2 regions of the Xanthomonas sp. NCPPB 1826 genome follow, and region 2 is predicted to be linked to the other one. Evidence: predicted binding sites of a transcription regulator. Region 2 holds the regulator's gene; the other holds the start of a gene.
What was found. The regulator FliA, encoded in region 2, starts transcription of late flagellar genes. The targets are predictions, from matches to a motif close to TAAAGTTTNNCNNNCNNNGGCCGATAA.
Positions count from the first base shown of each region.

Region 1 (14,665 bases), 1.7 Mb from region 2:
CATGGAGATCTGCCTGATACGTCACACCGGCGGCTTACCCCAGCAAGCCGAAGACATGTGGGAAAAGCTCAAGCAAGGCAAGCTGGAGACCTAGCAGGTGCGGCATGCGTACTGCTGCGCGCTTGGAATCCGGGCGCTTGCCGCCGCTATCCGCCTGCAGGCCGTCCTGGCGCTCCCGCGCACAATCCTTCCATCACCGTCTCCATGAGCCAGGCCAGGCGTGGCTGCCAGTTCTCGGTGGCGTCGATCTGCCAGATCCCTGCGATCGCCAGGAAAAACTTGTCCGTGGTGATCCCTGGACGAATCGTTCCGGCCTTCTCGTTGGCATCCAGCAACAATTGGGCGGCAGCGATCACGGGGGCATAGCCTGCGTTGCCTGCGCACTCTTTCGCGTTGGCGACAACCCGAAGCGCATCCGCCAGGCCCGCCTTGGTAATGGCGTATTCGGCCAGACGGTTCATCCACTCGCGTAGCGCCTGCTCCGGCGGACGCGTCTTCAGCAACTGCTCGGCGAACCCGGTGACCTGCAGCATCTCATGGCGATAGACCTCTACCACCAAGGCCTCCCGCGTCGGGAAGTGGCGGTAGAAGGTCCCTTGCCCGACGCCTGCCTTCTTGGCGATCGCGCTCAGTGGCACATCGGCCGAGCGCACCAGCTCCGTAAGCGCCACGGACAGGATGCGCTCGCGATTTTGCAGTGCATCGGATCGCGTTGGCTTTTCCACACCCTGTTCCTCACTGAATTTATTGACAAACGGACAGTTGTCCGCCAACGTTTCGAGGCAAGCGGACTGTTGTCCGTTTGGATTCTACCCCTTCCGTACCCAGGAAACATCCATGAAGAACAGCGGCAACACCATCCTCATTACCGGCTCGACCTCTGGCATCGGCCTCGGACTGGCGCTGCGGCTCCAGCAGGCTGGCAACATGGTCATCGTGTCAGGGCGAAAGAAAGCGCTGCTGGATCAGATCACTGCCGAGCATCCAGGCATCGAGGCAATCGAAATCGACGTTGCGGACGCGGACTCCATCGTCCAGGCCAGCCGCGTGGCGGCCGAGCGCTACCCCGCCTTGAATGTGGTGATCAACAATGCCGGCATCATGCCGAGCGAAAACGTCTTCAAGCCAGAGTCCTTGCAGGCTGCCGAAGAGGCGATTGCCATCAACCTGCTCGGCACCATCCGCATGACCTATGCATTCTTGCCGCAACTTGCCAGCAACAACGACAGCGTCATCATCAACGTCAGTTCCGCGCTGGGCTTTGTGCCGTTCCCGGCTGCAATGACCTACAGCGCCAGCAAGGCCGCGGTGCACTCGTTCACCGAAGCCTTGCGTGTGCAGCTGGCCGACAGCACCGTGCAGGTCATCGAGCTGGTGCCTCCGGGCGTTCGCACCAAACTGTACGGCCAAGGCAACGACGAACATGCCATGCCCCTGGACGAATTCCTCGACGAAGCACTGGCGCTGCTGCATGCAGAAAGCACGCCGAAGGAGATTGTCGTGGAACGCGCCAGGTTTCTTCGCGATGCGGCGGCCAATGGCAGCTACGACGAGATGCTGGGAATGCTTTCCACCGTCAAGTTCTAGGGCTGGCGCAGAACATCCAACTCGTCAGCACGGCGCCACCGCCGTGCTGAAGCCGGTCACTCACCCGTGGGGCATGAATGGCTGCAAGGCCGCTACCGCGAGATACGCAGGCATGTTTGCTGCGCGCATCCAGTGCTTCCAGGTGAGCGCCTTCGACACCTTTGCAGCGCGCAGACCATCCCGGTGCCATGTGCACCTGGCTGGATCCATTCGGGTTGGCACCCGCTCCTCGCGAAGGTTCTTCCGATCCCCTGGAAGCGGATCTCAGCGCGGCGCGGTCACTGCCCGATTGCGCGCAACGATCGTCTCGTGACTTGGCGGTGCGTCAGCGCCATAGAACTCGGCCATCAGTGCATCGCGATGACCCGGTGCATCGCCCTTCACTGCAGCCTTGAGCGCTGACGCCAGCTCAGGAATCGGAAGCTCGGTGCAATACGCAGGCGTGCCTGGCTGCTGCCGCCATGAATCTGCAAGATTTCCCGCGTCGACCGAGTCGAACCCGGCAGCGTCGAGCAGTTGCTGCGCGATCGCCTTGCCGGCCGGACTGTCGCCTGCCACCGGGATGGCGATCCGGTTCTGCGTGCCTGCGGGCTTGCCGCGCTCAGCCAGTGTCCTGGCGAGCACGGCGTTGAATGCCTTGATGAGGGGCCGGCCAAGCTGCTCGCTGGACCAGACACTTTCCAGCTTGCCGTCGTTGACTTGCGGGATCCTGGTGCCGAGCTGCGGGTAGTAGTTCGAGGTATCGATCACCACCACCTGTGCGGGTACGGTGGAGAACAGGCCCGCAACCTCGGGGATCCTGGCGAACGGGATGGACAGCACGATCACCTCGACGTCCTTGACCGCTTCTTCAGCGGCGACAGGCTCGGCGCCGATCGTTTCTGCCAGTTCACGAATGCTGTCGGGGCCTTTTGAACCAGCCAGTTTGACGACATGCCCGGCTGCAACGAATTTGCGTGCCAGGGTGCCACCGATATTGCCTGCGCCAATGATGCCGATGTTCATGTGTGCTCCTTCCGATGTGTGTGACGTGCTGCGGCTCACGCAGTGATGCGTGGATCGCGCCCGTATTGGGCAGGTGCGCCCAGGTGGTCGCGCAGCGTGGTGCCCCGGTAATCGCGATGGAACAGACCGCGTTGCTGCAGGATCGGCACGACTCCATCGACAAAGGCATCAATGCCGTCGTCATTGATATCCGGTGAGATCCAGAAACCATCGGCCGCACCTGCCTCGAACCAGGCCTGCATGTGGTCGGCCGCCTCGACCGCCGGGCCCACAATCACCGGGTGATAGTCGATGACGCCATGGGCCAGGATGTCGCGCAGGCTCCAGCCCTCCCGCGCGATCTGCAGCGCCTTTGTCGAGCGAGGATCCTGGGGCGACGGGCGTGCCGCAGCCAGTTGCGCGGGCGACAGAGGCCGCTCGAGTGCAGCAGGATCCAGACGTAGCCCGAGCATCTGTTGCAGGTAACCCAGCCGCTGAGGAAAGGTCTGCGCGGTCAGTGCAATCCGGCGATCCAGTGCCGCACGGCGATCCTGCGCGATTGTCGTCATCAGCCCGGGAATGAACTTGATCTCGTCCGGGTCGCGGCCGGCCTGCTTGGCGGCGTTGCGGAAGGCGGTGCGTTGCGCGCGGGCATCTTCAATGCTGAAACACGCACCGATCACAGCGCTGGCGTAGCGTCCGGCCAGCTCCAATGCATTGGGACTGCCGCCGGCATGGAAGATCACCGGCTGGCCCTGCTCCGAGGGTGGGATATACAGCGGTCCGCGGGAACCGACGAACCTGCCTTGCAGGTTGATCGGCGCAATTTGCCTGGCGTCGGCAAACCGGCCAGAGGCCTGGTCGTGCAGCCAGGCATCCTTCCCCCAACTGCCCCACAACGCCTGCACCAGTTGCACGAACTCGTGCGCACGTGCGTAACGATCCGCGCTGGGCGGAATTTTTCGCCCGTAGTTCGCGGCGACATCCTCACCACTGGAGGTCACCGCATTCCAGCCGGCACGCCCGTGACTCATGATGTCCAGCGCCTTGAACTGCCGCGCCAGATTGAACGGCTCGTTGAACGTCGTGGAGCCGGTGGCCACCAGACCGATACGCTCGGTGCCGCGCGCAACGGCAGCCAGGGTCATCATCACATCCAGGTTGAAGTGAGGCGCTTCGTTGTCGATATCGGCCACCGCGCTCGGACCGTCAGGCAGGAAAATGAACTGGAATTTCCCACGCTCGGCGGCCTGCGCCTGACGCACGCGGGCATCGAAGCTGGTGTAGTTGGTCGGATCCACCCACGGCATGCGCCAGGCTCCCGGCTGGGACCCGTAGCCATTGCCCAGGTGCAGGCCAATGATCATCGTCTTGGAGTGGCTCATGCGTTCCTCGATCTGCAGTGGTGGTGCGCGCGTCCGGCGGTGGCAACCGGCGGAGACAGCGACAGCCGGCCGCCGACTGCGCTCTTAAAACCTCCCGGTTCAAAGCGCCCCGCAAAAGGGAGACACGCTCCGTTTGTGCCGGGAAATATATGGAGATACACTCCGGATATCAAGAACCAGGCTAACCGACCTATGTCTTCCGACGTTCAGCCACGCCCTCCGCGCGCCGATGCCCAACGCAACAGGACCCAGATTCTTGAGGTCGCCGGCAACGCCTTTGCCGAGGAAGGCATCGATGTGTCGATGGACAGCATTGCCAAGCGCGCAGGCGTTGGCCCGGGGACCTTGTATCGGCACTTCCCCAGCCGCGACGCCCTGCTGGCAGCGCTACTGGAAACGCATTACGCCAACCTCGAGCAAGCACGCATGGCCATCAGGGCAGAAGAGCACGACCCGGGGCGTGCGCTGCAACGCTGGATCGAGGCGTTGGGAAACTGGATGAATGCCTACGAAGGTCTTCCGGAGCCGCTACGGGCCGCATGGTCCCAGCCAAGTTCGGTGTTGATGCCGACCTGCCAATCCGTGGTCGAGGCCTCAGGCGTGTTTCTGCAGGCTGCACAACGCTCCGGTCAGGCGCGGGCATCGTTGACTGGCCGCGACATCTTTCTTGCCGCGCTTGCGATCGCATGGGCAGGAGCTGCCAGCGGTGACGCGGACAGCGACGCCCGCCAGGCGCTGCAGGACGTGCTGCGCTCAGGCTGGGCGCTTCCTGCGTGAAAGGCACTTCCCTCGCCGCGTAAACCACCCCGCTCTCCACACAGAAGAACGCATCATGAAGCTAGGCATTATCGGCACCGGCCATATCGGCAAAACGCTGGTGAAAAAGCTGAGTTCGCTCGGCCATGAGGTCAAGGTTGCCAACTCGCGTGGGCCAGAGACGATTGACCTGCAACTGCTGTCCTCGGGCGCTCGCGCAGTGACTGCGCAAGAATGCGTGGTCGATGTCGATGCCATCATCCTTTCGATCCCGTTGAACAGGATTCCGGAGTTCAAGCCGCTGCTGGCGCAGGTTTCAAGTGATGTCGTGCTGATCGACACGTCCAACTACTACCCCGCGCGTGACAGCAAGATTGACGCGATTGAAGCGGGCCAGGTTGAGAGCCTGTGGGTGGCTGAGCAATTGGGCCGCCCGATCGCCAAGGCATGGAATGCGATCGGGTCTGGTTCGCTTGCCGAGAAAGGCCAGCCGGCCACTGCGCCCGGCCGTATCGCCATCCCCGTGGCGGCTGATCGCGACAACGATCGCGAGGTCGCGATGGCATTGGTGAATGACACCGGCTTCGACGCGTTTTATTCGGGCCACCTGGCTGATTCCTGGCGCCAGCAGCCAGGAGCGCCTGCGTATTGCACCGATTTGACCAGGAGCGAGATCGGCGATGCACTCGCCAGCGCCGACCGCAGCCGACTGGCGAAACGTCGCGACCTTGCCGTGGCGGTCATGCAGGAAAGGCTGGGCGACTCCGCAACCAATCCCGATGCAGGCTTCGGCGCCCGGATCAGCAGAGCCATCTACATGTAGCCAGGCAGGTCGGCAACATCGCCATGCAGTCGGCGCGTTTTAAAACGCAAGCAGGTGTTGCCGAGCCTGAGGATGGCAAGACGGCGGCACGGCGAACAGCGGTTTGTGCAAGGTGTGCAGCCGCCCGTCCTGACATGCGTCAGGAGCACCCCGACAGCTCCGGCGTTTTCTGAAGGGTGCGATGATAATTTAGTGACAGACATTCCAGTTTTGGACAAGGACGCCGTTATTGGGGAACCGGTGCCAGGCTCGCTAACAGCGTGGACATCGATGCCTCCACTGATCTCTTCTGGGACGTCCATGATCGCCTTTCTTCAACGCTTCAACGTCGGCCACCGCCTGGCCGTTGCATTCGGAATCCTGATTCTTCTCTCAGGCCTGCTGGTGGCCACCGGCCTGAGCACGATGGCGAACGCACGCGCGCAGCTGGACTTCATCGTTCTCGACCGCACCGCCAAGATCCAGATCGGCAACGGCATGCTGGATGCCAACTCATCGCTGCTGATCGCACTGGGCACGTATGCCATGGCGACAAGCGAGGAGCTCAACACCGAAGCGCTCAACACCATCAACGCCCAGCGCCAGCGCTACCAGGAGCTGCGCACCAGGCTGGATACGCTGTCCAGCTCGGAGGAAGGGCGGAAGATCCGTAACGAGATGGACGAGCGTCGGGCGACTTCCGTGAAGTTCAACGACGAAGTCATGGCACTGGCCGCCAAGAACGACAACGCGCAGGCCCAGGACATTCTCAGCGAGCAGGCGCGGCCTGCCACGCTCGCCTGGCAGGACAAGATCCGCGAGCTCGTCACCCGGCAGGAAGGACAGAGCAGACAGGCCTACGCAGAAGCAGTCCGGTCGATGGATCGCGGCAAGCTCCTGCTCATCCTCGGCGGTGCCGCGGTCGTGCTGGTCAGCAGCCTACTGGCCTGGCTTATCACCCGCAGCCTGACCCAGCCGCTGGCACGCGCCACCAACGCAGCCGAGGCGATCGCCAATGGTCAGCTCGGCAACAACGTGCAGACTCAGGCCAAGGACGAGACCGGCCGCTTGCTGCGCGCCATGCAGGGCATGCAGACACAGCTGCAGGCCCTTTTGACTGCACAGGGCGACATGGCCAAGCGCCACGATGAGGGCCAGACCAGCTTCCGCATGGATGCCCAGGCCTTCCCGGGCGACTACGGCCGCATGGCCGAGGACACCAATGCGCTTGTGGCCTCCCACCTGGCCGTGCAGTCCAACCTTGCACGGATCATGGGCCGCTATGCCATCGGCGACCTGAGCGAGAGCATGGAGCGCCTGCCCGGTGAGAAGGCCGTGCTGACGCAGACCATGGACGAGGTCAAGGCCAACCTGTCCGCGATGAACATCGAGATCAAGCAGCTGGCACAGGCTGCCGCGGACGGTGACTTCACCGCGCGCGGCGATGCCGAGCGTTTCCAATACGATTTCCGCGTCATGGTGGAGAGCTTGAACCTGCTCATGGCCACCGCGGACAGCAACCTGCAATCGCTGTCTTCGCTGCTGCAGTCCATTGCCGCAGGAGACCTGACCGCACGCATGACCGGCGAGTTCAAGGGTGTGTTCGCGCAGATGCGCGATGACGCCAACACCACCGCCGCGCAGCTTGCCGAAATCGTTGGCCGCATCCAGCGGTCGGCAGTGTCGATCAACTCGGCGGCCAGCGAGATTGCCGCCGGCAACCAGGACTTGTCGCAGCGCACCGAACAACAGGCGGCCAACCTGGAAGAAACCGCTGCCTCGATGGAAGAGCTGACCTCCACCGTGCGCCAGAACGCCGAACACGCACGTCAGGCCAACCAACTGGCGATCGGCGCGGCAGGCGTGGCCTCGCAGGGCGGCGAGATCGTGAGCAAGGTCGTAGGCACCATGGCTGGTATCGAAGCCTCGTCCAAGAAGATCGCCGACATCATCTCGGTCATTGACGGCATCTCGTTCCAGACCAACATCCTGGCCTTGAACGCAGCCGTGGAAGCGGCACGTGCCGGCGAACAGGGACGTGGATTTGCCGTGGTTGCCTCGGAAGTGCGCACGCTGGCCCAGCGGTCCACTGCCGCGGCCAAGGAGATTAAGACGCTGATCGACGACTCGGTCGAACGCGTCACCGAAGGCTCGACGCTGGTGCATACGGCGGGCACCACGATGGCCGAGATCGTCTCCAGCGTGCAGCGCGTGACCGACATCATGGGTGAGATCTCCGCCGCCTCGCAGGAACAGTCGGCAGGCATCGAGCAGGTCAACATCACGGTCACGCAGATGGATGAAACGACGCAGCAGAACGCAGCCCTGGTCGAGGAAGCGACGGCTGCAGCCCGTGCGATGGAGGAGCAGGCCACGCAGCTGACCGAGGCGGTGGCGGTCTTCAAGATCGACGGACAGAAAGCTGTTCCGGTCGGCGCAGCTGCTGGCACATCAGCCATTGCCAAGGCCGGCAGCAGGAAAACGGCAGCGCCCCTGAAGACACCTGCAAAGCTTGTTCCGCACCGGGCACCACGCAAACTCGAGTCAGTCGCCGGCGCAACAGACGGCGCAGGCTGGCAGGAGTTCTGACCGAACCGTGGTGGGCCCGGATTTCCGGGCCCACCCGCGTTCTGCTCTTGCACATCATTGCGCAGCATGGGATCCGCGTGCTCGGTCGCACCGACTGCTCGGGAACAACGGTCATCATCGGACTTCGGACGCAGGTGATGCTCAAGGTCATGAATATCGACCAGCATCACCGCACGTCACCTCACTCCACCAATTCGAAGCTCGCCGTCAGTCCTGCAGCTTCAGCCGATGGCGCCACCCATACATCGAACACACCCGGCTCCACGGTCGGTTGCAATGCCTGACCGATGAACAACAAGTCCGCACGCCGCAACACAAACTCCACCGGCGCGCTGCCGCCAGCCGGCACCGCGAGTTTGCGGAAATCCTTCAGCTCCCGCACCGGCCGGGTCACGCTGGCGCTGCGGTCGCGCACATACAGTTGCACCACTTCGTCCGCATCGCGCGTGCCGCGGTTGTAGATGCGTGCGCTGATGCGCATGCTGCCATTGGCTGGCAGGCGTGCATCGCTCAAGCTCAGTTCGGCATAGTCGATGCGCCCATAGGTGAGCCCATGGCCGAACGGAAACAGTGCCGTGTTGGGCGCCGTCCGGTAATGCGTGGTGTAAGGCTCCAGCTCGTCCGGCCGGGGATTGGGACGGCCGGTTGGCGGGTGGGCATAGGTGTAGGGCACCTGCCCGACCGCATGTGGAAAACTCACCGGCAAACGGCCGGACGGTGCCTGTGCACCCAACAGGATGTCAGCCAATGCAACACCGGCCGCCGAGCCCAGGAACCAGGTCACCAGGATCGCCGCGCATCCAAGCACCGGCCCTTCCAGCGCAAGCGCGCGACCGGTGCTGAGCAGGACCGCGACAGGCGTGCCGGTGGCGACGACTGCCGCCAGCAACTGTCGCTGCGCTTCGGGGATGCAGATCTCGCTGCGCGATTGCGCTTCGCCCGAGTAGCCCAGTGGTTCGCCAATCGCCAGCAGCGCGACATCGGCACATCTGGCGGCGACAACCGCGGCCTGCACACCGCCCGGCAATGCTTGCTCGAAGTCGCAGCCGTCCACCACCTGCAGTGCCTGCGGATCCTGCAGCGCATTCGCCAGCGCGGTGGCCAGCGTATTGCGCTTGTCTTCCTCGTCGAACAGGCTCCATGGCCCGGCGTGGTTGATCCAGTCGCGCGCCATGGGCCCGATCAAGGCAATGCGCTGGCCGCTGCGGCGCAATGGCAGCAACTCGCCATCGTTCTTCAGCAACACCACCGATTTGCATGCGGCCTCGCGGGCCAGTGCCAAGGTGTCGGTGTTGCGCTGCGATGACTGCGCCCGTGCGGGCCGGATGCGCCGGAACGGGTCGTCGAACAGCCCCAGTGCCGCCTTGAACGCCAGGACGCGTCTTACCGACGCATCCAGCCGTGCCATCGGCACGTCGCCTGCGGCAACCAAGGCCGGCAGGTGCTGTAGATACAGGCCGCTTTCCATGCTGATATCCACCCCGGCCAAAAACGCCAGTCTTGCCGCGTCACGGCCATCGGCCGCAACGCCGTGCGCGATCAGTTCCTGGTCGGCCTGGAAGTCGGACACGACCAGGCCGGGATAGCCCCATTCCCTGCGCAACATCGTATCCAGCAGCCACGCATTGGCAGTGGCGGGAATGCCCGACAGTTCGTTGAAGGCGGCCATGGTCGTGACCGCGCCTGCGGCAAACGCCGCCTGGAACGGCGGGAAATACACCTCGCGCAGCGTCCGTTCGGACACGTCCACGCGGTTGTAATCCAGCCCGCCCTCGGCCGCACCATAGGCGGCAAAGTGTTTGGGGCAGGCGGCCATCGCTTCGGGATGGGCCAGCCCCACATCGCCCTGAAAGCCGCGCACCCGTGCCTGCGCAAACAGCCGCGCCAGCAGCACGTCTTCGCCGGCGCCTTCCACGCCACGCCCCCAGCGTGCATCGCGGGCGATATCCACCATGGGCGCGAAGGTCCAGTCGAGACCCACAGCACTGGCCTCCATCGCCGCGGCACGCGCGGTACGCTGTGCCAGCGTTGGCTCGAAGCTGGCCGCCTCGGCCAACGGCACCGGGAACACCGTGGTATAGCCATGGATCACATCGGCGGCGAACAACAGCGGAATCCGCAACCGGCTTTGCAGCGCTGCCTGCTGCAGTTGCTGATGCCAGCGCACGTTGGACCCGTTGAACACTCCGGTCAGCCGCCCGGCTCGGGCGGCGGCCAGTTGAGCGCTCCCGTCGGCAGTGCGGGTCAGCGGATTGGCGACGATCGCCTTGCCATCCTGCTGCGCCGAACTGAACAGGCTGAGCTGGCCCGCTTTTTCCTCCAAGGTCATGCGTGCGATCAATGCATCGATGAAACCAGGCGGCCGCGCCGCACCGGTCGGCAATGCCCAGCCAGCGGGAATGCGCGCGAGCAGCGCCAGTGTTCCGGCGCTACGCAGCAGCTGGCGTCTAGTAGTGCATGCAGGCATAGGAAGGGTGCTTGGCGGCGGCGGTCAACGCTACTGGATGGGCAAGCCCGCACACACATACCGGTTCGCATTCGCGATGCCCGCTTCGGGACCAACCGATGGCGTCAGTGGATGCGCAGCCCCCCGGCATTGCCATCGGCGTGTTACGTCCACGCGCATCCATCATTTCGTCGCGGGCTCTGAAATATTTCTTCATGTCCCCGCTGCCTAGCCGGCTTCCAGGCGGCGGACGTCACATACGCACCCATGGAGACAGACGCGAAGCCCGGTGTTTGGCGCTACAGCAACATGAGTGACACTACACGAGCGGCAATCTCATCTCGCCTGCCCTGTGTTTGGAGACGGACATGTCCAGAGAAGCGCGATGGCTCCTTGTCACACTGCTCGCCATTACCTGTGCAACCGGATGCTGCGCTCGGGCTGAAAGCGCGCCAGAAGCATCGCCAGCACGCGTGCAGATGGATGCCTACACAGCAAACAAGTTGAACGCCGTGCTGGAGGAGACCTCACGGCATCGCGGCCTGAGCACCGGGCACATGATCGACTTGGTCTCTGCGCAGTTTTTGGAAACGCCTTATCGCGCAAACGTGTTGCAGGGTTCGGCCACGGTGCCAGAGAAATTGATCGTGGACTTTACCGGCTTGGACTGCTTCACCTATCTAGACTATGTCGAAGCAGCCCGGAAGTCGCACTCACAGCAGGACTTCGTCAACAACCTGATCATTACCCGCTATGTCGACGGTGTCGTCAGCTTTACGCACCGCAAGCACTTTTTTACCGACTGGGCGAACCGGCCGTACGAGCTTGCCACCGATATCACCACACGGATCAGCACCCACACTGTAACCGTGATGAAGCAGCTCAACTTGAAAGCAGACGGCAGCAACTATCTGCCCGGCTTGCCGATGGTCGACCGGGCTGTCACCTATATCCCCACCGAGCACATCGACGGCAGCGTCATCCGCAAGCTGCGTACCGGGGATTTCATCGGCATCTATACCCATCTGGCCGGGCTGGATGTCACGCACGTCGGATTCTTCATCATGACCGACACAGGCCCGGTGTTACGTAACGCCTCCTCCCGCAAGGAAAACGAAAAGGTCGTTGACTCGCCCTTCATGGAGTACGTGGCGCGAACGCCGGGAATCATCGTTTATAGAGCCAAGGAGTAAGCGTCACCTCTGCCTTCATTGTCGGCCGCCCACCTGGCCGCGTCGGCTACAGTGGATGCGACGCCCGCGCAGAAGCGGCAGCCAGCGCGCTGGCATGACGCGACTCCAGCGGCCTGCGGCCGAGCGATCTTCGCTGGGCCGCGCGGGGCCGATGCCTGGAAGGGCGCGCGTGTCCACCAGCCACAATGTCACTTGCTTCTTCATCCCGCATCTCCCGAAGCAACAAGCACGGCCGCGTGCCTGGGTGCCTCGTGTGCATCGATTGGCACTCAGGTGGCCAGCATCATGGCCGCATCCCGAGCTCGCTGCCTGAGCTGGCTCCTAAACCAAACCACGCTGCATCTCGACAGGGATCGTCGCTGCGGGCACGACGGAGTAGCCAGGTAGGCGAAGACCCGCGCGACAGCAGACACATTTCATCTGCAGGAGAACTGCCCTTTTCCGTTGCGGAATGATCATTTCGCAGGTGAAGCGTCCCGGGTCCGCAGCTTGATGTCATTTTCGAGTCACTGACGACGATGACGCATGCCACACAAGGTGGCCGTGAATGCCGGGCACGCCTGAGCATTTCGATTGCACGCTGGGAAGTCCGCACTGCAATTCCCCGAACCGTTGATGGCGGCAGCTGCGCCAGACCGTGTCTGCGTGGCGCACGTCGACCGTGCTGTCGCGCGCGTTGCCCTGCCAACAGCGAGCTATGCGCTGCAATCGAGGCCGGCACCGCCATGCGCCCATCGGATGAGGTGTCAGGTATCGATGCCTCACGTCAGCAGCCGCGCAAGCCCGGGCGGCAGCATGCCGCCCTTCCCCCCACAGCGAGGACATGCCGTGATGAAGACCCCTTCAGCCAGTGCTTCCCAGCCACCACGACCGACCGATACAGACGTCGTGATCGACATAGCGCCGCCACAACAGCACACCGCGGCGCCGACGCCCGCTGCCAACCCTGCATTGTCGCGCCTGGCTCCCAGACCGTCCGGACGGCGCAGCAACCCGGAACGCGGCACAGGATCTGGCAGCGCTGCCGACAGAAACCAGCACGGCGGTGAGAGCCCGCTGCTGCATGCCGACAACAGCACCAGCGAGCGCTTCTTCGACGCCGTGGACTTCCTGTCAGCAGCAGAGACGTCGTCCATTGACCACGAACACGCTGCACCACCCGATCCACCGGTGCCCACACCTGCAGCCACCAACACGCCGACACGCAGCGAGCGCCTGGGTGCACTGGCTGCATCGATCAGGACCAGTGCAGTGCGTGGCGCAAGCGCCGTGTTTGGACCGACTGCCAGCGCGGTGGCGGCGGCAGCGCACGGCATAGTCCCGACCAGTTTCGACGGACAATACCTGGGTGCGGCGCTGGGGCATCTGGTGCACCAGGCCAGTTCGGTGGGACCGACCACGTTCGCACGTGAATTGCTGGGCGAAGGATTGTTTGCCGCGCTCCGCCAGCTTCCGCCCGAAGCGGTGGTTGCCATGCAGGCCGTCTCCGGCACGCTGCAGATGGCGCTGCATACGCTACGACGCAACCGCGAGAACCGCAATCCAGACGCGGCTGCGCGGGGCTTCCACAATCTCAGTCTCGAACAGTGGGATGCATTGTCCGTCCAAGAACAGGGAAGCAGGAGAGAAGAACAGCAGCATTATTCGAATCTGGTCACCCGGCTCGCGTTGGGCGGCATCCTGAGCAACATCGCTGTGGGTGCGGCCGGCAAGGCATCCGGCCAACCGGAGCTGGCTGCCAGGCTGCTGGCCAGCGACCTGAAGATCGCCGCCTATGCCGCAGCCCGCGACACCATCCAGGCCACCTTCAAGATGGTGGGAATGCAAGACCCGGCCCGCTCCAATGGCGGCATCAACGATCCGCACATCACCAGCGCAGGCAGGTTCTACGGCATGGCCAACGTGCTGGCCAACCTGGCGTCGAACGAGCTGGCGTCGCCGGACTTCGCAGCGGCCCGGCAGCGCTGGGCCGGCCTGAACTCGCCTTTCACCAAGGGCGAGGCAACCAGCGTCATCTTGCGTCAATCGGCGATGACGGCGGCCTTGAATGTCGGCCTGGAAACGGCGGACTGGATCAATGTCACCCAGCACGAAGCCGACCAGGCCGGGACCAAGCAGATCTGGGAACCGGAGTGGAAGGGCAAGCGCGAGGATTACGAGAGGGTCATGGATCATTCGGTCGCCCGCACGGCCGCCATCAATTCCAATATCGCGCTTGGTACCGCCATCAACATGATTGGCGCCTGGGTCGGGCTGTCGCCCGCACGCAGCGGCCTGCTCTCCAACACGGTGTCCGGCGTGGCCGCCGGCATGCAGTACAAGACCATCGGCGCCACCTGGCAGGCCGATGGGGCCGTTCGCGCAGCCGAGGCGGCTCGCTCGCAGGCCGGGTAAGCACGGCGATCAAACCGCCGCGCTCGCCATCCGGCGGGCGCGGTGTGTACTCCCACGGCACTACCTCTGGGCACGCAGTGTGGGCAGGCAAGCAACGCAGTGCGCCACCGCCGCGTGCAGCAGCGTTACTCGGCAACCACGCCGCGCTTGCTCAGAATCGCGTGGATGGCATGCGCATACTTGTCGCGCTCGGCCGGCGTTTCGGAATGATAGGCGCCCACGGCGGCCCAGGTATTTCCGTATTTATTGGTCATCTCGCGCAGCCGCCAGGCGGCGACATACACGCTGACGCACGGCTGCATCAACGCGTCCCTGGAGATGCCGTAGCTGGAAAGACGGCGCAGATGGATCGAGTTGATCTGCATCTTTCCGTAGTCGACCGTGCCGTTGTTGTTGCGATGGATCGCGTCGGCACGGCCGCGTGATTCCTGCCATGCGATGGCGCGCAGCACCCATGGATTGACATGTTGATAGCCGGCGGCCTCTTCGAAGCAGTCTGCGCGTGCGAGTGGCGCGGCGCACAGCAACG
Region 1 is NZ_CM161521.1:627,345-642,009, reverse strand. It holds gene AC1PLA_RS02785 (LysR family transcriptional regulator) at 1-94, shown strand, start outside; gene AC1PLA_RS02780 (TetR/AcrR family transcriptional regulator) at 147-725, opposite strand; gene AC1PLA_RS02775 (SDR family oxidoreductase) at 838-1,587, shown strand; gene AC1PLA_RS02770 (NADPH-dependent F420 reductase) at 1,852-2,592, opposite strand; gene AC1PLA_RS02765 (NtaA/DmoA family FMN-dependent monooxygenase) at 2,628-3,956, opposite strand; gene AC1PLA_RS02760 (TetR/AcrR family transcriptional regulator) at 4,260-4,733, shown strand; gene AC1PLA_RS02755 (NADPH-dependent F420 reductase) at 4,663-5,535, shown strand; gene AC1PLA_RS02750 (methyl-accepting chemotaxis protein) at 5,836-8,103, shown strand; gene AC1PLA_RS02745 (glycoside hydrolase family 3 N-terminal domain-containing protein) at 8,285-10,570, opposite strand; gene AC1PLA_RS02740 (DUF1460 domain-containing protein) at 10,918-11,742, shown strand; gene AC1PLA_RS02735 (hypothetical protein) at 12,574-14,136, shown strand; gene AC1PLA_RS02730 (lytic transglycosylase domain-containing protein) at 14,262-14,665, opposite strand, start outside.
Region 1: AC1PLA_RS02750 (methyl-accepting chemotaxis protein) is a predicted target of FliA. The motif match lies at 5,739-5,765, and genes of this name have one in related genera.

Region 2 (14,665 bases):
CTATAACCCTGGCATGGTGATGCTGTCGCTGGTGGTGGCCGTGCTGGCCTCCTATACCGCACTGCATCTGGCCGCACGTGTGACTGCCAGCCGTGGCGGCGATGCCGTGGCCTGGCTGATGGGCGGCGCGGTGGCGATGGGGATCGGCATCTGGTCGATGCACTTCGTCGGCATGCTGGCGTTTCGCCTGCCGATTCCGCTGGGCTACGACCTGGCGTTGACGACCTATTCGATGCTGGCGGCGATTCTGGCATCGGCATTCGCGCTGTGGCTGACCTCGCGGGCCGATCTGCCGTGGCCGCGGCTGGGCATGGGCGCGGTGCTGATGGGGCTGGGCATCGCGCTGATGCACTACATGGGCATGGGTGCGCTGCGCATGTCCCCGGCCATCAACTACGACCCGCTGCTGTTCGGGCTGTCCCTTGCCATCGCCATCGGCGCCTCGGCGGCGGCGTTGTGGATCGCCTTCCGGCTGCGCCACGACGGCCGCCGCTACAGCCTGCGCCTGATCGCGGCGATGATCATGGGCGTGGCGATCGTGGGCATGCATTACACCGGCATGGCGGCCGCGCAGTTCGCGCCCGGCAGCATCTGCGGCGCGGCCGCCGGTGCGCATCTGCCGCTGCCCTGGCTGGCCGCGGTGGTGGTGCTGGTCACGCTGGCGCTGCTGGCGCTGGCACTGGTGATCTCGGTGCTGTCGCGGCGCTTCCAGCAACGCACCGACGTGCTCGCGCGGTCGTTGGCGCAGGCCAATGCCGAGCTGGTGCTGGCCGCCCTGCACGACCCGCTCACCCGCCTGCCCAACCGCGTGCTGCTGCACGAGCACGTGCTGCAAAGCATCGACCGCGCCCAGCGCGACGGGCAACGCTTTGCGGTGATGCTGATCAACCTGGATGGATTCAAGGCCATCAACGACGGCTACGGCCACCAGTTCGGCGACCAGTTGCTGGTGGCGGTAGCCGGGCGCATGAGTGCGCACCGGCGCGCCCACGGCAGCCTGGCGCGGCTGGGTGCCGACGAGTTCGTGCTGGTGTCGGCCATCGCCGACCCCGAGGATGCCGCCGCCATCGCCGCGCATCTGCTGCAGGCGCTGGCGGTGCCGTTCCTGGTCGCCGACCAGGAATTGCGCCTCAGCAGCAGCGTCGGCATTGCGCTGTATCCGGAGGATGCCGGCAGCGAACATCAGTTGATGATCCATGCCGATGCGGCGATGAGTCACGCCAAGCAGGCCGGCCGCAACCGTTACAGCTTTTTCGAGCGCTCGATGACCGGCACCACCCGCGAGCGCCTGCAGCTGCTGCAGGATCTGCCGCGTGCGCTGGAACTGGGTCAGTTCGTCCTGCACTACCAGCCCAAGTATTGCGCCGACGATGGCCGCCCGGTCGGCGCCGAGGCGCTGCTCCGCTGGCAGCACCCCGAGCGCGGCCTGGTGCCGCCGGACAGCTTCATCCCGCTGGCCGAACGCAGCGGCATGATCGGCCCGCTCGGCAGCTGGGTGCTGCAGCAGGCCTGCCGGCAGATGCGCGACTGGCGCGAGGCGGGACATGGGCACTGGCGGGTGGCGGTCAACCTTTCGGCCACGCAGCTGGCCTCGCCCAGCCTGCTGGACGAGGTGGCCACCACCCTGGCCAACTACGCGATCCCACCGGCCCAGCTCACCCTGGAAATCACCGAGAGCATGGCCATGCGCGATGCCGAGGCCTGCCTGCGCACGCTCGGCCAGCTCAATGCGCTGGGCGTGCGCATTGCCATCGACGACTTCGGCACCGGTTATTCCAACCTGATGTACCTGCGCAAGCTGCCCGCGCACGAACTCAAGATCGACCGCAGCTTCGTGCAGGCCCTGGACAATGGCCCGGAAGACATCGCCATCGTCGCCGCGGTGGTGGCACTGGCGCACACCATGCGCCTGCAGGTGGTGGCCGAGGGCGTGGAGACCACCGCCCAGCGCAACACGCTGGAACGGCTGGGCTGCGACCAGCTGCAAGGCTACCTGCTGGGCCGGCCAATGGACGCCGAGCACTTCATCGCGATGGTGGTCGCCCAACGCGACGGCCCAACTCGCCCGACCGGCTGAGCGAAGGCGTCAAAACAACCGCCGCCCCGGCATCCACGCGCAACGACCCGCCAGCAGTCCCACGCACAGCCGCTGCGTCCCGACTACCCAATCCCCAATCCCAATCCCAATCCCAATCTCAATTCCCCAATCCCGATTCCCGATTCCCGATTCCCGATTCCCGAACTGGAACGCCACTTGCATGACACAGGGCTGACCAGTCACCGGCACCTCCATGTCCGAGTCCGAAGACGGCGGCGAACGCACAGAGCTTCCCACCGAAAAACGCCTGCGCGAAGCCCGCGAGCAGGGCAACATCCCGCAATCGCGCGAGTTGTCCACTGCCGCAGTGTTCGGTGCCGGCGTGTTCGCGCTGATGGCCCTGGCCCGCGGTATCGGCGATGGCGCCAGCGTCTGGATGAAGACTGCGCTCAGCCCGGACCCGAAGATGCGTGAAAACCCGATGGCGCTGTTCGGCCATTTCGGCGACCTGCTGCTGCAGCTGCTGTGGGTGATGCTGCCGTTGATCGGCATCTGCCTGGCCGCCGGCCTGGCCGGCCCGCTGTTGATGAGCGGGCTGCGCTTTTCCGGCAAGGCGATCATGCCCGACCTCACCAAGCTCAACCCGATGAACGGGATCAAGCGCATGTGGGGCAGCAACAGCCTGGCCGAGTTGATCAAGTCGGTGCTGCGGCTGCTGTTCGTCGGCCTGGCTGCCAGCCTGTGCATCTCCAAGGGCCTGCACGGCCTGCGCTCGCTGGTGAACCAGCCGCTGGAACAGGCGGTGGGCAACGGCCTGGACTTCACCAAGAGCCTGCTGTTCTACACCGCCGGCGCGCTGGTGCTGCTGGCCGCCATCGACGCGCCCTACCAGAAGTGGAACTGGCTGCGGAAGCTCAAGATGACCCGCGAAGAGATCAAGCGCGAGATGAAGGAGAGCGAGGGCAGCCCGGAGGTCAAGGGCCGCATCCGCCAGATGCAGATGCAGATGTCGCAGCGCCAGATGATGGAAGCGGTGCCCAAGGCCGACGTGGTGCTGATGAATCCGACCCACTACGCGGTGGCGCTCAAGTACGAAGGCGGCAAGATGCGCGCCCCGATCGTGGTGGCCAAGGGCGTGGATGAAATGGCCTTCCGCATCCGCGAAGCCTGCGAACAGCACCGCGTGGCGATCGTCACCGCCCCGCCTTTGGCACGCGCCTTGTATAGAGAAGCGCAAATCGGCAAGGAAATTCCCGTGAGACTCTATTCGGTCGTGGCCCAGGTGCTGTCCTACGTCTACCAGCTGCGTGGCTGGAACGGCGGCCCGATGCCGGAATTGCCGTCGCTGGACGTGGATGAGTTCGGCAAGGGAGCCAGCGCATGAGCGCCCAACCCGCCCCGATGAATGCCCGGCGCATCATGGAGTTGCTGCGCAACGGCCTGGGCGCGCCGCTGGCGCTGATGGCCATGCTGGCCATGCTGATGGTGCCGCTGGCCGCGCCGGTGCTGGATGCGCTGTTCACCTTCAACATCGCCATCTCGCTGATGGTGCTGCTGGCGGTCGTCTACGTGCAGCGCCCGCTGGAATTCACCATTTTCCCGATCGTGCTGCTGATGACCACGATGCTGCGGCTGGCGCTGAACGTCGCCTCCAGCCGCGTGATCCTGATCAACGGCCAGGACGGCCATGCCGCAGCCGGCAAGGTGATCGAGGCGTTCGGCCAGTTCGTGATCGGCGGCAACTACGCCGTGGGTATCGTGGTGTTCGCGATCCTGACCATCATCAACTTCGTGGTCATCACCAAGGGTGCCGGGCGCGTGTCGGAAGTGACCGCGCGCTTCATCCTGGACGCCATGCCCGGCAAGCAGATGGCCATCGACGCCGACCTCAACGCCGGTTTGCTGACGCGCGAGGAAGCCAAGGCCCGCCGCGAGGAAGTCCGCGAGGAAGCCGACTTCTACGGTGCGATGGACGGTGCCAACAAGTTCATCCGCGGCGACGCCATCGCCGCCATCCTGATCCTGTTCATCAACCTGGTCGGCGGCATGGCGGTGGGCATGTTCCAGCACGGCATGAGCTTTGTGGATGCCGCCTCCACCTACACCCTGCTGTCGATCGGCGACGGTTTGGTGGCGCAGCTGCCGGCCCTGCTGGTGTCGTCCTCGGTCGCCTTGCTGGTGACCCGCGCCTCGCGCGCGCAGGACATGCGCGGCGCCATGATCAGCCAGGTGTTCGGCCAGCACCGCGCCCTCGCGGTGGCCGCAGCGATCCTGGGCCTGGTCGGCCTGGTGCCGGGCATGCCCAACGTCGCGTTTTTGACGCTGGGCCTGATCCTGGGCGTGATCGCCTGGAAAATGTACAAGCGCAGCCTGGTCATCCCGCCGACCGGCGACCCCGCCACCGATCCCAAGGCCGCCGCCGCGGCCACTGCCGCCCAGGCCAGTTCGGAGCTGAGCTGGGACGAGCTGCGCCCGATCGACCCGCTGGGCCTGGAAGTGGGCTACCGGCTGATTCCGCTGGTTGACAAGAATCAGGGTGGCGAACTGATGGCGCGCATCAAGGGCGTGCGCCGCAAGCTCACCCAGGACATCGGCTTCCTGGTGCCGCCGGTGCATATCCGCGACAACCTGGAACTGTCGGCCAACGCCTACCGGTTGCTGGTGCACGGAGTGCCGGTGGCCACTGCGGAAATCTATCCCGATCGCGAACTGGCGCTGGACCCGGGCGGCGCGCTCGGCCAGCTCGACGGCATCCCCGGCAAGGACCCGGCGTTCGGCCTGGACGCCACCTGGATCCAGCCGCACCAACGCGCCTATGCCGAATCGATGGGCTACACCGTGGTCGACCCGGCCACCGTGGTCGCCACCCATCTGTCGCACCTGATCCGCGAACACGCCCCGGAACTGCTCGGCCACGAGGAAGTGCAGCAGCTGCTGGCGACCCTGGCCAAGACCGCGCCGAAGATGGTCGAAGACCTCACCCCGAAGGCGCTGCCGCTGTCGGTGGTGGTGCGCGTGCTGCAGAACCTGCTGATCGAGCGCATCCCGGTGCGCCAGCTGCGCAAGATCGTCGAAGCGCTGGTCGAGCACGCCCCGCACAGCCAGGACCCGACCACCCTCACCGCCGCGGTACGCACCTCGCTGGGCCGCTTCATCGTGCAGGAAATCGCCGGCATGTCGGCCGAGCTGCCGGTCTACACGCTGGCCCCGCAGCTGGAGCGCGTGCTGCAGGAGTCCACCCACGGCAACGGCGTGGCGCTGGAGCCCGGCCTAGCCGAGCGCCTGCACCAGAGCCTGGCCGACTGCGTCGGCAAGCAGGAAGCCCGCAACGAGCCGGCAGTGGTGCTGGTGCCCGGCCAGGTCCGCGCCGCCCTGGCCCGCCTGGTCCGCCACAGCGTCCCGTCCCTGTCGGTACTGGCCTACAGCGAAGTGCCCGAAGACAAGCGCCTGAAGCTGGTCGGCACGATCAGCTGAAACCGCCCCGCCGACCAACGCCCCCCGTGGGGGCGCACCCGGGCGCGACAGGCGTTACCGGCACACCCCGTCGCGCCCGGGTGCGCTCCTACGACAGGCCAGGCAATCCGACAACACACCACAGACGCTGACACCACTGTAGGAGCGCACCTGGGCGCGATTGGCTTTACCGGCACATCCCGTCGCGCCCGGGTGCGCTCCTACGACAGGCCAGGCAACCCGAGAACACGCCGCGGACGCCGACACCACCGTAGGAGCGCACCTGGGCGCGACAGGCGTTACCGGCACAGCCCGTCGCGCCCAGGTGCGCTCCTACGACAGGCCAGGCAATCCGACAACGCACCGCAGACGCCGACACCACCGTAGGAGCGCACCTGGGCGCGACAGGCGTTACCGGGACGGCCCGTCGCGCCCAGGTGCGCTCCTACGAACCTACCCACCACGCTGGCCAGCGATGGCAGCAGGCCGGAGACCGACCAGCGCCCCGGCGTCGGAAAGCCGCCACTGGCCCGGATCTCCAATCGATTGCACGGCGCTGGCCGTTTCCAGGCATCCCGAGCGCCCCAGACTTGGCCTTCCGGCCGCCAGCGCTTCCGCCCGCACGACGACGCCAGCGCATCGCCGCCCCGGAAAAAAGTCAATCAATCCATCGACTTGAAGCCGTCGGACCCGGCCGGACACACAGCCCCCGCCTGTTCCTAACGCCCCAGCTTCCCGCGCCGGAACCCCGGCACCCCGTTTTGGCACGCCGCGTGCATTAGCTCTGCCGAGACCGCAGCCAGCGCCACCGCTGCGGGGCGAGAGCAGCACTTGGAACAACCGAACGGGACAGGCAACTCATGACGCTGGCAACACACCCACATTCATCGCGCACCCGTCCGGCGTCCGGCGGGTCCCGTTCCTGGAGGCACTTCGCATGAAAATCAAACGCTTCGTTGCCCCGGACATGCGCACCGCATTCCGCATGGTGCGTGAAGAACACGGCCCGGACGCAGTGATCCTGTCCAATCGCCGCACCGCCGAAGGCATCGAGATCGTCGCTGCCAGCAACTACGACGAAGAACTCGTGCAGCGCGCCCTGGAAACCGCGCGCTCCGAGACGCCGGCCGTTGCCGCCGCGCCGATCCCGTCGGCAGCTGCCCCGCAGGCACCGGCCCCGCAAGCCGCCGCCGCACCGGTCCACGCACCGCTGAAGCAGGCCGCCGATGCCGGTACGAGCCAGCGCCAGCGCGTTGCCAGTGCCGCCGAAGACATGATCGCCGCGATGGCGCTGCGCCAGCCGGTCAATGTGCCGCGCCAGCCGCAGGTCCCCGCACCGGTGCGTAGCGCTGCCGTCCCCTCGCCTGCCGCCCAGGCCCTGGCCCATGCCGTCGCGGTGACCGCCGCGCCGCGCCAGGAACACGCGCTGTCGGCCGTGCCGGAACAGCTGTTCGCCGATTTCCTGACCACCGCGCCGGTGCAGCGCGCCGCCGTGCAGGCTGCCCCGGTGCAGGCCCCGACCCCGATCATGGCCGCCGCTGCTGCCCCCGTGCAGGCCGGCTACGACCAGGACGAAGACGCGCTGGACGACGACGCCGACTTCGACCTGGACGCGCTGCCGCAGATCCTGCCGCCGGCCGCGTTGCCGCCGCTGGTGGTCGCCCCGCCGGCGCTGGCCGCGGTGCCGGTCGCCGCCGCCCCGGCGCCGCAGAACGATGAAGAACTCAAGCAGTTGCGTGGCGAGCTGGCGCTGATGCGGCAGATGATCGAGCGCGAAATGAACCGCCTCACCGACGAGCGCCTGCGTGGCTCGCCGGTGCGCGCGCAGGCTCTGGAGCTGATGGACGACTACGGCTTCGACGCCGGCCTGATCCGCGACGTGGCACTGCAGATTCCGGCCGATACCGAATTGCACCGCGGCCGCGGGCTGATGCTGGGCCTGCTGTCCAAGCGCCTGCCGGTGGCCCCGGTCGACCCGCTGGAACGCGGCGGCGTGATCGCCCTGGTCGGCCCGACCGGCGCCGGCAAGACCACCACCATCGCCAAGCTCGCCCAGCGCTTCGCCGCCCAGCACGCCCCGCGCGATGTGGCCCTGGTCACCACCGACACCCAGCGCGTCGGCGGCCGCGAGCAGCTGCACAGCTACGGCCGTCAGCTCGGCATCGCCGTGCACGAGGCCGACAGCGCCGAGAGCCTGCTGGAACTGCTCGAGCGCCTGCGCGACTACAAGCTGGTGCTGATCGACACCGCCGGCATGGGCCAGCGCGACCGCGCCCTGGCCGCCCAGCTGAACTGGCTGCGCGCCGCGCATCAGGTCACCTCGCTGCTGGTGCTGCCTGCCAACGCGCACTTTTCCGACCTCGACGAGGTCGTGCGCCGCTTTGCCCACGCCAAGCCCCAGGGCGTGGTGCTGACCAAACTTGACGAGACCGGCCGCTTCGGTAGTGCGCTGTCGGTCGTCGTCGATCACCAAATGCCCATCACCTGGGTGACTGACGGACAGCGGGTCCCCGACGACCTGCACCGCGCCAATGCCGCCAGTCTCGTTCTTCGCCTTGAAGATTTGCGGCGCGCTGCCGATAAGCCCTGTACTCCGGAGCACAACCATGCAGTCGCGTGAATACGCCAAGCTGACCAACGCCTTCCCCCTGTCGGCGACCCGTCCCGAGCCCCTGGGCCCGGTGCGCACCATTGCCGTGACCGGTGGCAAGGGCGGCGTGGGTAAAACCAACATCTCCGCCAACCTGGCCGTGGCGCTGGCCGACATGGGCAAGCGCACCCTGCTGCTGGACGCCGACCTGGGCCTGGCCAACCTGGACGTGGTGCTGGGCCTGTCGCCCAAGTACACCCTGGCCGACCTGATCGCCGGCCGCTGCACGCTGGATGAAGTGATCATCGAAGGCCCCGGCGGTGTGCTGGTGGTCCCGGCCGCCTCCGGTCGCCGCCACATGGCAGAACTGGCCCCGGCCCAGCACATCGGCCTGGTCAACGTGTTCTCCGAGCTGGAACGCGACCTGGACGTGATGGTCATCGATACCGCCGCCGGCATCACCGACAGCGTGCTGACCTTCTGCCAGGCCGCCCAGGACACCGTGGTGGTGGTCTGCGACGAGCCGGCCTCGATCACCGACGCCTATGCGCTGATCAAGGTGCTCTCGCGCGAACGCGGCGTGGACCGCCTGCAGATCATCGCCAACATGGTGCGCGACCCCAACGAGGGCCGCCTGCTGTACGACAAGCTGTCGCGGGTCTGCGAAAAATTCCTCGGCGACGTGTCGCTGAACTACCTCGGCCACGTGCCGCAGGACGACTGGTTGCGCCTGTCGGTGCAGCGCCAGCAGCCGGTCATCAAGGCCTACCCCGCCAGTCCGTCGGCGCAGGCCATTGCAGAAATCGCTCGCCGTACCTCGCGCTGGCAGGCCCCCACCGTGCCGCGCGGCAATGTCGAGTTCTTCGTCGAACGCATCATCCAACGGGGAGTGGCCGCATGAGCACCGCTACCGCAACCACGGCCAGCGCGCAGTACCGCGCCGTGCAGCGCAACAACGCCAACGATATCGTCACCCAGCACGCCGACCTGGTGCGCCGCATCGCCCACCATCTGGCCGCGCGCCTGCCGGCGAGCGTGGAAGTGGACGATCTGATCCAGGCCGGCATGATCGGCCTGATCGAAGCCTCGCGCAGTTACGACTCCGAACAGGGCGCCTCGTTCGAGACCTATGCCTCGATCCGCATCCGCGGCTCGATGATCGACGAGATCCGGCGTGGCGACTGGGTACCGCGCTCGGTGCACCGCCGCGCACGCGACGCTGCCGCCGCCGTGCGCAAGATCGAACAGCACACCGGCCGCGCCGCCGCCGCCACCGAAGTGGCCGCCGCGATGGAGATGCCGCTGCCCGACTACCTGCGTCTGATGGAAGATGCCGCCCGCGGCCAGGTGCTGAGCCTGGAGTCGCGGATCGAGGATCACGGCGAGCTGGACACCACCGCCAAGGGCGGCCCCAATCCGCAGCAGATGATGGAGCGTGGCGAATTCGGCCGCGAGCTGGGCAAGGCCATCGGCCAGTTGCCCGAGCGCGAGCAGCTGGTGCTGTCGCTGTACTACGAACAGGAATTGAACCTGAAAGAAATCGGCGCCGTGCTCGGTGTCAGCGAATCGCGCGTCTGCCAGATCCATGGCCAGGCGGTGGTGCGTCTGCGCGGCCGCCTCAAGGTCTTCGAACTGGCCGATGCCGGTGTCGAAATTGACGAATGATTTTTTCGCGTATTTTTAGTGTTAGGAGCTTGATGTGAACAAGAACATGCGGATTTTGATCGTGGACGACTTCTCGACGATGCGACGTATCGTCAAGAATCTGTTGGGCGATCTGGGCTTCACCAATACCGCAGAGGCCGAAGACGGCAACAGCGCATTGGCGGCGTTGCGGGCCGGCCCGTTCGATTTCGTGGTCACCGACTGGAACATGCCCGGCATGACCGGCATCGACCTGCTGCGCAACATCCGCGCCGACGCCAAGCTCAAGCACCTGCCGGTGATGATGGTGACCGCCGAAGCCAAGCGCGAGCAGATCATCGAAGCGGCCCAGTGCGGCGTGAACGGCTACATCATCAAGCCGTTCACCGCACAGACGCTGGAAGAGAAGCTGGGCAAGGTGTTCGAACGTCTGGCGGCGACCGCCTGATGAACGCCACCGTGGAAGCCGATGCCGAACGTGCCGCCCTGATCGAGCGCCTGCAGCACGCGCTCGATGCACTGGAAAGCGGTGACCAGGTCGCCTGGCGGCGCGAGGTGGACCACCTCGCCGCGCTGCGCACGCGCCCGATGATGCAGAGCCTGAGCCGGCTCGCGCGCGAACTCGGGCAGGCGCTGGGCGAGCTGCCCACCGTGCCCGAGGAAGCCGGCGAACTGGACGATGCCTGCTCGCGCCTGGACCACGTGGTGGAAATGACCGAGAAGGCCAGCCATCGCACGCTGGACCTGGTCGAGGAATGCCGCGAGCTGGCCAACCAGCTGCGCGACGGTGGCCTGAACCAGGACCAGGGCGCGCTGATGGACAAGATGCGCCATAACCTGACCGAGCTGTCGCTGGCGCAGAGCTACCAGGACCTGAGCGGCCAGATCATCCGTCGCGTGGCCGGCATCGTGCGGCGCGTGCACGAGGGCTTCGGTGCGCTCGGCCTGCCGCCGAAGAATCCCGAGCCGAAGAAAGACGACGGCGGTCTTGCCGGTCCTGCAGTCAAGGGCCTGGACCGTCACGCGGTGTCGCAGGACGACGCCGACGACCTGCTGTCCGGATTGGGGCTGTAACCATGAGTGCTGTTCCAGACGATATTGCTGCCGATTTCATTGTCGAGGCCCAGGAAATCCTGGATCGCCTCGGCGAACAGCTGGTGTCGCTGGAACAGGCACCGGACGAAGCCGACCAGCTCAACGCGGTGTTCCGCGGCTTCCACACGCTCAAGGGCGGCGCCGGCTTCCTGGCGATCAAGCCGATGGTCGAGCTCTGCCACGCCGCCGAGGAAACCCTGGGCATGGCACGCTCCGGCCAGGCGGTGTTGCAGGCGCATCACTTCGATGCCGCGCAGCAGTCGCTGGATTATCTGCAGGCCATGCTGGATGCGATGGGCTCGGGCGAAACCGTGCCGCATGCACCGGCCTCGCTGATTGCGCAGTTCGATGCCAAGAGCGGCCCGCCGGCGGTCAAGGCCGCGCCCAAGGCCGCTGCCGCTGCACCCGCACACGATGACGCACATGGCGCTGCTGCGCCTGGCGCCAAGGCCGCGCCCAAGGCGGCGGCCAAGGCGGCCGACGCCGAGCAGACCGTGCGCGTGGACACCAAGCGCCTGGACGCCATCGTCAACCTGATCGGCGAACTGGTGCTGTCGCGCAATCGCCTCAAGACCCTGCGTACCCGCCTGCGCGACGAAGAACTCGACCGCGCGGTCAGCACGCTGGACATCGCCACCGCGCGCCTGCAGACCGCGGTGATGCGCACCCGCATGCAACCGGTCAGCAAGGTGTTCGCACGCTTCCCCAAGGTGGCCCGCGATGTCGCGCGCACGCTGTCCAAGGAAGTGGAGCTGGAACTGATCGGCGCCGAGACGGAACTGGACCGCAACCTGGTCGAGGCCCTGGCCGACCCGCTGGTGCACCTGGTGCGCAACGCGATCGACCACGGCATCGAATCGCCGGCCCTGCGCGAAGCCACCGGCAAGCCGCGCAGCGGTCACGTGCGCCTGTCGGCGCAGCAGGAAGGCGACTACGTCAGCATCGAAATCCAGGACGACGGCGCCGGCATCGACCCCGAACGCCTGCGCGAGATCGCCCGCAACAAGGGCCTGATCGATGCCGAAGCCGCCGCCCGCCTGAGCACCGACGAGTGCCTGCATCTGATCTTCATGCCGGGCTTTTCGACCAAGGCCGAGGTCACCGACATCTCCGGCCGCGGCGTGGGCATGGACGTGGTGCAATCGCGCATCCGCGAGTTGAGCGGGCAGATCCAGATCCAGTCCGAACTGGGCCGCGGCAGCCGCTTCATGATCCGCGTGCCGCTGACCCTGGCGATCCTGCCGACCCTGCTGGTGCAGGCCGGCGAAGCCGTCTACGCCCTGCCGCTGGCGCGCGTGGTCGAAGTGCTGCACGCCCCGCAGACCTCGCTGGGCTGGTTCGACGGCCGCGCCGTGCTGGACCGCCGCTCGCACACCCTGCCGCTGATCGACCTGCGTCGCTGGCTGGGCGTGCCTGCCGAACAACCGCCGCTACTGACGGTGGTGCTGCTGCAGGCCGGCGAAACCCGCTTCGGCCTGGTGGTGGATCAGGTGCGCGGCCGCGAGGAAGTGGTGATCAAGCCCCTGCCCCGCGCCCTGCGCGGCCTGCCCGGCTACGCCGGCGCCACCCTGATCGGCGACGGCCGCATGGCGCTGATCCTGGATGTGGATGGGCTGCGTTCCAGCGATCATTGAGGTTGGGGATTCGGGATTGGGAGAATCGGGAATCGGGAATCGGGAATCGGGAATCGTCAAGACGATCCTGGTTGCCTGATCTAACGACAACGGCCGCGTACTGCGGCCGTTGTCGTGTCACTACCAGCATCGCTGCCGATCTATGTCGCTACGCGCGCAGGCATGGGCGCGATGGTTTGGCGACGGCTAGGCTGCCGTGGAAGTGAATCTGGAACCGTTATTTCAGAACCATTACTTCACCAGACCTCACACCATCCGGTGTTGAGGCGCAATCGACTGCTCTCGCTGTTGCTCCTGCTGCTGGGATTGCTGGTGGCGCTGAGTTTCGCCCAAGGCCTGTAATTGCGCCAAGGATTGCTCGACGGGCTGCGCAATCGCATCACTCGTCTTCATATGCGCCATCTTGTGAGCGGGATCGTTCAACGCACCTTCCACAACGAAGACGTTCTCGCCCTGGCGCACGGACTTGGTGTTCTCGCTCAGCACGACATGATCGATTCGCGACAACCCGTTCTCTTTGGCTAAATACGCGCTGCTTGCTGCCAGCCGTGCGCTGTTGTTGTCGTACTCGCGGCCGAGACCTTGCTCAAGGCGGCGAACGGCTTCTTCTGCTTGGTGATGCAGCGGATCTGTTGGCAGCACTCTCGCGAGCTGTGTTACTTCCTGTAGTGGAGATACCTGCTCACCGGGCGGCTGCGCCTCACCAATCATCTTCTGCCAAAGTTCCTGCTTGGGCTTCGGATTGTTGTGCTCCTTATTCAACTCACTTGTAGGCACAGGAGCAGGAATGCTCTTGATATCATCTACGTTTTCTACGGGTCTGATATCCCCCTCAAAGTCTTTATCAACTCCATCTTTTGTCTTCCGGTGCAGTCCAGCATGATTGAGCGCATCCCATGTGAAGTCGATACAACTGTTTTTAGCACCGTGATATTCCATATTGAACCCGTGCTTAGCAGGGGCCGCGCCGAAGGCCTCCAGCTTTTCATACTGCGCCTTATCGATCTCCATCGTGCGTGAGTAATATGGTTTTTGGTAGGTATCGACGTCATTGAACGAAACTTTTCCTGGCCCGCTAGCCTCGCCATGCTTGATGGGTGAGAACCCATAACTTTTGACAGTCGTTCCGTCGTCAATCGAGTAGTACATATGGCCACCGAAGGATGTGCCTCCGGCCATCAACGGCGTACCTGCGGCAGCGACGTAGACAGTGACTGCATAGCGCTTTTCATGATCATCCATGCTCACTCCCCTCACTTTCCTTTGTAGGTGTAAGCGACAAGAAGTTGAGCATTAGCCGCAACCAGCGCCTCGGCGTTCTGATCAAAGCGCAGTTTGAGCCGATAACGGCCTGGCTGGACAGCATTGCTATAGCCGAACGCCAACTCCCTGGACGCGGTCTGTTCAGTAGACAAACCGGCGTCTTGCAGCGTCGTACCGTCCGCATCAAAAGCGAACAGACCAGGAGCCATACCATCAGCTGACAGGGGAATGGACGCCTGCTGACCTACTCCCACACGCTGACTACGCTGCAATTCCACGGAGACCGGACCGGATGGCTCAATACGCTCCAAGTGGAGCTCGGCCGAAACACCAGCGCTAATCAGCCTGTCAGCACTTTGGGAGACGGCAGTTGGATCGACACCGGTGATCCGCACACCGATGAAAACGGGAGGAGTCGCGTCGTCGGGCAGTGCGGGCACATCGAATTCCAGCTCTGTAGGCCCACGATCATGTGGGGTCAAACTCCGTACCAACGGGACGACCGTTCTCATCTCTATCTGCTCCTTTGCGATAGGCACGTTTGCAGGCGGCGGTTGCAGGCTGCAGCCAGCGATCAGGCAGGTAATCAATGCCGTGAGTGCAAAGCGCATTGGATCGTTTGCAAGAGGCACGGCCTTTCTCCAATAAGTGTTGGTGCTGCAGGGGGAATCTTGATAGTTTTTCAATGTCATCGTGTTATGCACGCCTCTCAAGTACCCCCAATGCCCTATGCGCGCGTTGCTTTATGAGTCCTGACAACTCCAGGGCTGAGTGACATGTCCGCTACCTCAGCTTATCGGATGTAGACCCATTCGACGCATTTGTGCGCTACCAACTCTTGCGGTTCCGCAGCTTCGCCTCTCGGGAAAACCTCTACACGCATCCCTGGGCGCGTGTAGAGATCACTCATCCAGCGGCCGTCCTCGACGATGTTGCGCTCGCGCGCAA
Region 2 is NZ_CM161521.1:2,360,230-2,374,894, reverse strand. It holds gene AC1PLA_RS10205 (putative bifunctional diguanylate cyclase/phosphodiesterase) at 1-2,077, shown strand, start outside; gene flhB (flagellar biosynthesis protein FlhB) at 2,292-3,422, shown strand; gene flhA (flagellar biosynthesis protein FlhA) at 3,440-5,512, shown strand; gene flhF (flagellar biosynthesis GTPase FlhF) at 6,429-8,111, shown strand; gene AC1PLA_RS10185 (MinD/ParA family protein) at 8,098-8,982, shown strand; gene AC1PLA_RS10180 (RNA polymerase sigma factor FliA) at 8,979-9,746, shown strand; gene cheY (chemotaxis response regulator CheY) at 9,781-10,173, shown strand; gene AC1PLA_RS10170 (protein phosphatase CheZ) at 10,173-10,799, shown strand; gene AC1PLA_RS10165 (chemotaxis protein CheA) at 10,802-12,454, shown strand; gene AC1PLA_RS10160 (XVIPCD domain-containing protein) at 12,701-13,603, opposite strand; gene AC1PLA_RS10155 (hypothetical protein) at 13,708-14,409, opposite strand; partial or broken gene AC1PLA_RS10150 (hypothetical protein) at 14,511-14,665, opposite strand, start outside.